Rhizobium sp. SSA_523: one gene and its partner. The protein of the gene in region 1 interacts with the protein of each later gene in a pairwise test. Links are inferred from orthologs where the notes say so. Each region holds a gene or a part of one and is shown on either strand. Other genes may lie near its edges.

Region 1 (4,891 bases):
ACGGTAGCGGACATGGATTATGACCCGTATATATGGCCCGTGAATATGGAAAGGCCCGCAAATGCGGGCCATAGTGTTGCTTGAGGGGTCGGTTTACTCGCCCTTGGTCATGTCCTCATAGCCCTTGCGCAGGGTCTCGTCCATGATCTCGACCGTCTGGTCCTTCTTCGCATTCTCGATGATCTGCGAGTATTTTTCCTGCATGACGATCTGGCGAACCTGCGGCTCGACCTGATCGAAGGCCGGCGGCTGGGCATCGCGCTTGTCTTCGACCTTGATGACGTGCCAGCCGAACTGCGACTTTACCGGCGTCTTCGTGTAGGCGCCCTTTCCGAGCGTGAAGGCTGCCTGCTCGAATTCGGGAACCATGCGGCCCTTGGTGAAATAGCCGAGATCGCCGCCATCGGACTTGCTGCTGTCTTCCGACTTTTCCTTCGCCAGTTCGACGAAATCCTTGCCGCCATCGAGCTGCTTGATGATTTCCTTGGCCTCATCCTCGGTCTTGACGAGAATGTGGCGAGCATGGACTTCCTCTTCCTTGGGAAGCGAGGCGACTTCCTTCTCGTAGCGCGCCTTGACTTCCTCGGGCTTCAGCTTGTCGAACTGGTCGCGCAGATAAGCATTGTGCAGCTCGCGCTCCTGCAGATAGGCCATGCGCTTCTTGAAGTCTTCGCTGTTCTGCAGGCCGGCCTGTTCCGCCTGCTTCGCAACCAGCTTGATGTCGACGAGCTGCGACAGCGCGGCGATCTTGCGCTGGTCTTCGGGCAGCTGCTGGTACTGCTGGCTGAGATTGGCGATGGCGGTGTCGAGGTCCGACTGATGGATTTCGACGGAACCGATCTTTGCCACAATGGCGTCATCCTGAGCAAATGCCGGCGCCTGGAAGGAGACCGCGACAGCCAGAGCGGCAGCTGCGACGAATGTAGGGCGAAACATGAAACAACCTTTCGGATTGGACACCGGCCTCAGGACGCCCAAGACCGGCCAGAACACTCTCAGAAACATCGGATTGTGGCCTTTGTGTATCAGCCGGAACCGTTGACATCATTCGACCCCCCTCTTATCTGTCACGCTACTTCACGTCCAGAAGAGTTTCCGGGCACAGCTGGCATTTTGCCTGTGCAAGACGACAGGCCCAAGCTCGGCGGACGGGTCACATGATGACGCATCAGTCTAGAGTCTAGAAAGGACCATTCGTATGGTCAGCCTTGGTGGGATAGCCCGCAAGTTCTTCGGTTCAGCCAATGACCGGCGTGTCCGCTCATATCGCTCGCGCATCAGTTCGATCGGCGCGCTCGAGGAGCGCATCCAGGCGCTGACGGATGCGCAGCTGGCGGCAAAGACCGAGGAGTTCAAGCAGCAGCTCGCCGAAGGCAAGAGCCTGGACGACATTCTTGATCCCGCATTCGCCGTCGTGCGCGAAGCCTCGCGCCGGGTTCTCGGCATGCGGCCCTTCGACGTTCAGCTGACCGGCGGCATGATCCTGCACGAGGGCGCCATTGCCGAGATGAAGACCGGTGAAGGCAAGACGCTGGTGGCGACGCTTCCCGTCTATCTGAATGCACTGTCCGGCAAGGGCGTGCATGTGGTCACCGTCAACGACTACCTCGCCAGCCGCGATGCCGCCATCATGGGCCGTCTTTACGGCTTTCTGGGCCTGACGACCGGCGTGATCGTGCATGGTCTCGACGACGAGCAGCGCCGGGCCGCCTATGCCTGCGACATTACATACGCGACCAATAACGAGCTCGGCTTCGACTATCTGCGCGACAATATGAAATATGAGCGCGGGCAGATGGTGCAACGCGGCCATAATTTCGCGATCGTCGACGAAGTGGACTCGATCCTCGTCGACGAGGCGCGCACGCCCTTGATCATTTCGGGCCCGCTGGACGACCGCTCCGACCTTTACAACAAGATCGACACTTTCATTCCGCTTCTGACGCCGGATGATTACGAGATCGACGAGAAGCAGCGCTCCGCCAATTTCTCCGAAGTCGGGACGGAAAAGCTGGAGCAATTGCTGCGCGATGACGGCCTCTTGAAGGGCGAGTCGCTTTATGACGTGGAGAATGTGGCGATCGTCCACCACATCAACAATGCCTTGAAGGCCCACAAGCTCTTCCAGCGCGACAAGGACTACATCGTCCGCAACGGCGAAATCGTCATCATCGACGAATTCACCGGCCGCATGATGCCGGGCCGCCGCTATTCGGAAGGACAGCACCAGGCGCTCGAAGCGAAGGAAAAGGTCCAGATCCAGCCCGAGAACCAGACGCTCGCCTCGATCACCTTCCAGAACTACTTCCGCATGTACGACAAGCTTGCCGGCATGACCGGTACGGCTTCGACGGAAGCCGAGGAATTCGCCAATATTTACGGGCTCGACGTCGTCGAAGTGCCCACCAACCTGCCCATTCAGCGTCTCGACGAGGATGACGAGGTCTACCGCACGGGCGAGGAGAAGTTCAAGGCGATCATCGAAGAGATCAAGGTCGCCCATGCCCGCTCGCAGCCGGTTCTGGTCGGCACGACCTCGATCGAGAAATCCGAACTTCTGGCCGCGATGCTCAAGAAGGAGGGCTTCGAGTCGTTCAGCGTGTTGAACGCCCGTTATCATGAGCAGGAAGCCTATATCGTCAGCCAGGCAGGCGTCCCCGGCGCCGTCACGATCGCCACCAATATGGCCGGCCGCGGAACCGATATCCAGCTAGGCGGCAATATCGACATGCGCCTCGAACGCGAACTGGACGGCATGGAGCCGGGGCCGGAGCGCGATGCGAAGGAGGCCGCCATCCGTGCGGAGGTTCGGCAGCTGAAGGAAAAGGCGCTCGCCGCCGGCGGCCTGTATGTCATTGCGACGGAACGTCACGAAAGCCGGCGCATCGACAATCAGCTGCGCGGCCGCTCGGGCCGGCAGGGTGACCCCGGTCGCTCGAAATTCTACCTTTCGCTGCAAGACGACCTGATGCGCATCTTCGGCTCCGACCGCATGGACGGCATGCTGCAGAAGCTGGGTCTGAAGGAAGGCGAGGCGATCGTCCATCCCTGGATCAACAAGGCGCTGGAACGCGCCCAGAAGAAGGTGGAAGCGCGCAATTTCGACATCCGCAAGAACCTTCTGAAATACGACGACGTCACCAATGATCAGCGCAAGGTGATCTTCGAACAGCGCATCGAACTGATGGATGCCACGGACCTGACGGAAACCGTGACGGACATGCGCCATGAAGTCATCGAAATGCTGGTGACGAAATATATTCCCGAGCGCGCCTATGCAGAGCAATGGGATGCGGCCGGCCTGAAGGAGGACGTGCTTCGCCTGCTCAATCTCGATCTGCCGATCGAGGACTGGGTGCGCGAAGAGGGCATTGCCGATGACGACATCCGCGAGAGGCTGACCAAGGCCGCCGACGATGCCGCGCAGGATCGTGCCGACCGCTTCGGCGCCGAAATCATGACCTATGTCGAACGGTCCATCCTGCTGCAGACGCTCGACCATTTGTGGCGCGAGCACATCGTCAACCTGGACCACCTGCGCTCGGTGGTCGGCTTCCGCGGCTATGCACAGCGCGATCCGCTGCAGGAATACAAGGCCGAGGCCTTCGAACTCTTCCAGGCGCTGCTGGCCAACCTGCGGGAAGTGGTCACAGCACAGCTGATGCGCGTGGAACTGGTGCGCGATGCACCGGAGTCGCCCGAGCCGCCACCGGTCATGCAGGCCCATCATCTGGATGCCACGACGGGCCAGGACGAGTTTGCCGAGGCGCCCATCCTGCCGACGGTGGCACCGGAAGACCGCGATCCGCTCGACCAGTCGACCTGGGGCAAGGTTGGCCGCAACGAGCCGTGCCCCTGCGGCTCCGGCAAGAAGTACAAGCATTGCCACGGCGCCTTCGAGCAGGCCTGACAAGACGGCAAGGCGGCCAGGGCGCGCTTCCTTGCCTGAGGCCGCGGAACTCACCCGATTTGACGATCTGAAAGAGCCGCCTCGCGCGGCTCTTTCAGATTCAATTAATTTAGGAGACGCCATAATAAAGCGTTTCTTAACGGTGAGCGGGGCATAGTGAATACCCGACAGTTCTGCGTCCCAGGATAGTGCGTGCCCCACATGACGGTGATCGAACAGGCGGAAAGACTGCTTCCGCTCAGCCTCCGGGTTCGGCTTGCGCCGATCGCGCGGAAGCTTGACTCGATCCTGACCGGCACAGACGATACCGCCCGCTCCCAGCGCATGGCGCTGACGGCCTTTTCCATCCGCATCATCAGTGCAGCGATCGCCTTTGCCTCGCAGATCATCCTGGCGCGGCTGATGGGCGAGTTCGAATACGGGATATTCGCCTTTGTCTGGGTGCTGGTGGTGGTCTTCGGCAATCTCTCCTGCCTCGGCTTTCACACGGTCGTCATCCGCTTTTTGCCGCAGCATCAGACGCGGGGCGAGACCGACCTCGTGCGCGGCCTGAACTGGAGCGCCCGCGTGATCGCCATGCTGGCGGCAAGCCTGCTTGCCGCCTCCGGCTTTGCCTTCCTGTCCATTTTCGACGCGATGGTCCCCGATTACTGGATGATCCCCGTCGTGCTCGGCCTCTTCACCCTGCCGATGATCGCGCTCGGCGATGTTCTGGACGGCACGGCGCGCGCCCATGGCTGGGCCGTGGCGGCCATGAGCCCGACCTATATCATCCGGCCCGTGCTGATCCTGGCCTTCATGCTGCTGTCTGTCGCCCTGGACCAGCCGCGGGCTGCGCGCACCGCCATGGAAGCTGCCCTGGCGGCCACTTACGTGACCACTCTCTTCCAGTTCATCCGCATCAGCCTTCGGCTGAGAAGGCTGCATGGCCGCGGCAATCTGGATTTCGATATCCGCTCCTGGACCGGTTTCGCGCTGCCG
Region 2 (3,039 bases), 480 kb from region 1 along the record:
AGCGGTGGAGCCGGTAGAGGCGGAATTTCCGGGCGTGACGCGCAAGGGTGTGATCGATCGCGTCGAGCTCGGGCGTCGGCTGGCCATCGATCCAAGCGGTTTCAAGCGGCTGGAGGCCATCGTGCATCCGCTCGTTCAGGCGCATGAGCAGGATTTCGTCGCAACGCAGCAGGCGGCCGGTGCCGATATGGTGGTGCTCGATATTCCGCTGCTCTTCGAAGTCGGGGCCGAAAAACGGGTTGATGTGATTGTCGTGGTGACCTGCGATCCGCAGATTCAGCGTGAGCGGGTTCTGGCCCGGCCTGGAATGACGCCGGAGCGGCTGGAGCTGATCCTGTCCCGCCAGGTGCCGGACAGCGAGAAACGGAAGAGGGCGGATTTCCTCATCGATACCGGCCTTGGCCTGGAAGCGGCGCGTGCCCGTGTGAAGACGGTGATTGCCGAGATCCGCAAGCGGGCGGCAGAAGGAGAAGGACATGCGTGAGATCATCTTCGATACGGAAACCACGGGCCTCGACAACAAGATCGACCGTGTGATCGAAATCGGTGGCATCGAACTTCTCAATCATTTCCCCACCGGCCGCACCTTTCACGTCTATATCAATCCCGGCGCGCAGAAGGTGCATCCGGACGCCCTGGCGGTGCACGGGATCACCGATGACTTCCTGAAGGACAAGCCGGGTTTCGCCGCGATCGTCGGTGACTTGCTGAGCTTCTTTGAGGATGCCAAATGGGTCGCGCATAATGCCACCTTCGACATGGGCTTCATCAATGCCGAACTCGCCAGGTTGTCGCTGCCGCCGGTGCCGCAGGAGCAGGTGATCGATACGCTGTCCCTGGCGCGGCGCAAGCACCCGATGGGACCGAATTCGCTGGATGCCCTGTGCCGCCGTTATGGCGTCGACAATACGCACCGGACGAAGCACGGCGCGCTTCTCGACTCCGAACTTCTGGCGGAAGTTTATATCGAGATGATCGGCGGCCGCCAGGCCGCGCTCGGGCTGTCCGGCGTCGAACAGGTCACGACGGTGGTGGAAGTCGACACCGTCGATGTGTCAGCCTTGATCCGTCCGCGTCCGCTTCCCCCGCGCTTGACGGAAGAGGCTGTGCGGGAGCATCAGGCCATGATCGCAAGCCTCGGCGAAAAAGCGCTTTGGAGTCGGTACCGCTAGAGGCGGCGAATTGCTCTCAGCAAACGGAACGAGAAAAAGCCCGACCAGTGGATGAACTGGCCGGGCTTTTTGCTGTGGCGAAATGGATGGATCAGCTGTTCAGCGAAGGGGTCTGGCCACGCGCCTGCTCTTCGGCGACGCGCTGCGCGAACATCTGGCCGAAATCGATCGGGTCGATCATCAGCGGCGGGAAACCGCCATTGCGCGTGACATCCGAAATGATCTGGCGTGCGAAGGGGAAGAGCAGGCGCGGGCATTCGATGAACAGCACCGGCAGCATGTGCTCCTGCGGGAATCCGGTAATGCGGAAGACGCCGCCATAGACCAGTTCCGTCACGAAAACGACCTTGTCGCCATCCTTGGCTTCGGCGTTCAGCGTGAGGACCACGTCGAAATCCGTGTCGGACAGCGGATTGGCGTTGACGTTCACGTTGATATTGATCGACGGAGCCTTGTCGCGGGCCTGCAGCGAACGGGGAGCGCCAGGATTTTCGAAGGAGAGGTCCTTCGTGTACTGCGCAAGAATGGTGAGCGATGGAGATTGCGTCTGATTTTCGTTGGCCATTGGCTGTTCCTCGGCTTCAGTCGTTTGCGCCCTCTAACACTTCGCCCAAAACCTTACAACCCTCAGCCCGGCCCGGAAGCGGCTCCGATCAAGCCTTGGTCAGCCTCGACGGGGCTGTCCTTTCCGCTGCACCTTCAACCGTGTGGGCAAAGCCTGGAAATCGAGTGGGACCGGCACGCGAGGCGGGGACTTGCACCTTCCGTATTCGCCTCACCCTTTGCCGTCATTTGTCATCCAGTCGGCGGTCCGACCAGGGGGAAGAGGATGTCCTGGGCTTCCGCTCGAAATCCTCTTCGTCGAGATCGATCGTGCGGCTGGCCGGCGGCGTTCGCGGCTCCTGATTTGGCCCACTTCCGAACCCTCCTGCCGTCGTGCGCGAATAGCTGGTGCGAACCACGATTGCGCGGCCGATCCGGTTCCAGAGACTGTGTCGGACTGGCGGAAGAAAGAGCAGGATGCCGATCAGATCCGTCAGGAAGCCCGGAATGATCAAGAGGATGGCGGCCACCACCATCATGGCTCCGCTGACAATGGCTTTTGCCGGCGTGCGGCCCTGACGGCTTTCTTCGCTGATCTCCCGCAAAAGGCTGAGGCCCTGCTGTCGCAACAGGAGAATGCCGATAAACGCAGACAGGATCACCAGACCCAGCGTCGACCACAGGCCGAGCCAGCGCCCCACGACGACAAAGCCGGCGATTTCCGCCAGCGGGAGGCCGAAGAACAGAAGCGGAAACAGGAAAAGACGCATGATTGGTCCGGAAAGCTTGATGAAGGTCGAGGCGAACAGCCATCCCGGTATTTGAATGATGGCCCGATATGACTATATGAGTAGAAAGCTTGGCAATTCCAACGACACCGCGGGTGAAAATGGGCGCGAACGATTTTATAACTCTTTTTTTCCTCGTGGCGGCAGTGCTGATCTTTTTGCAGTTGCGCAGTGTTCTTGGACGGCGAACCGGCAATGAGAAGCCGCCGGTCGATCCCTTCAGTGCCCGGGATGCAGCGCGCGGCCCCGGCGGTGACGATGGCAAAGTGGTGACCCTGCCGCGTCGGGATCAGCCCGAGGACGATAATCGCTGGAGCGAGATCGACGCCGTGGCAAAGCCGGGCACAGCGCTGAATGACGGGCTGCGCGACCTGGTCAAGGCCGATCCCTCCTTCCAGCCGAAGGAGTTCCTGAACGGCGCCCGAATGGCTTATGAGATGATCGTTTTGGCCTTTGCCGATGGCGACCGCAAGACGCTGAAGTCGCTCCTGTCGAAGGAGGTCTTCGAAGGCTTCGAGGCGGCGATCGCCGAACGC

What was found. Proteins that work in one complex are often made in the same cells at the same time.
Region 2: the proteins of secA (region 1) and secB interact in binary tests that used the Escherichia coli proteins (3 or more experiments, as listed by UniProt). The link is inferred for Rhizobium sp. SSA_523 from one-to-one orthologs.

Annotation. Positions count from the first base shown.
Region 1 is NZ_CP129382.1:2,351,484-2,356,374, forward strand. The notes cover bases 835-4,110. They hold secA (preprotein translocase subunit SecA), read left to right. Parts: upstream 835-1,198; coding sequence 1,199-3,910; downstream 3,911-4,110. Other genes in these bases: QTJ18_RS19560 (peptidylprolyl isomerase), read right to left, coding at 835-936. Also shown: bifunctional glutamate N-acetyltransferase/amino-acid acetyltransferase ArgJ, read right to left, coding at 1-14; more of QTJ18_RS19560, read right to left, coding at 94-834; QTJ18_RS19570 (lipopolysaccharide biosynthesis protein), read left to right, coding at 4,112-4,891. UniProt on the Escherichia coli protein: Required for protein export, interacts with the SecYEG preprotein conducting channel.
Region 2 is NZ_CP129382.1:2,832,624-2,835,662, forward strand. Bases 1-2,915 are described here. They hold secB (protein-export chaperone SecB), read right to left. Parts: upstream 1,738-2,915; coding sequence 1,264-1,737; downstream 1-1,263. Other genes in these bases: coaE (dephospho-CoA kinase), read left to right, coding at 1-484; dnaQ (DNA polymerase III subunit epsilon), read left to right, coding at 477-1,172; QTJ18_RS21740 (FxsA family protein), read right to left, coding at 1,961-2,485; QTJ18_RS21745 (Tim44/TimA family putative adaptor protein), read left to right, coding at 2,605-2,915. Also shown: more of QTJ18_RS21745, read left to right, coding at 2,916-3,039. UniProt on the Escherichia coli protein: One of the proteins required for the normal export of some preproteins out of the cell cytoplasm. It is a molecular chaperone that binds to a subset of precursor proteins, maintaining them in a translocation-competent state.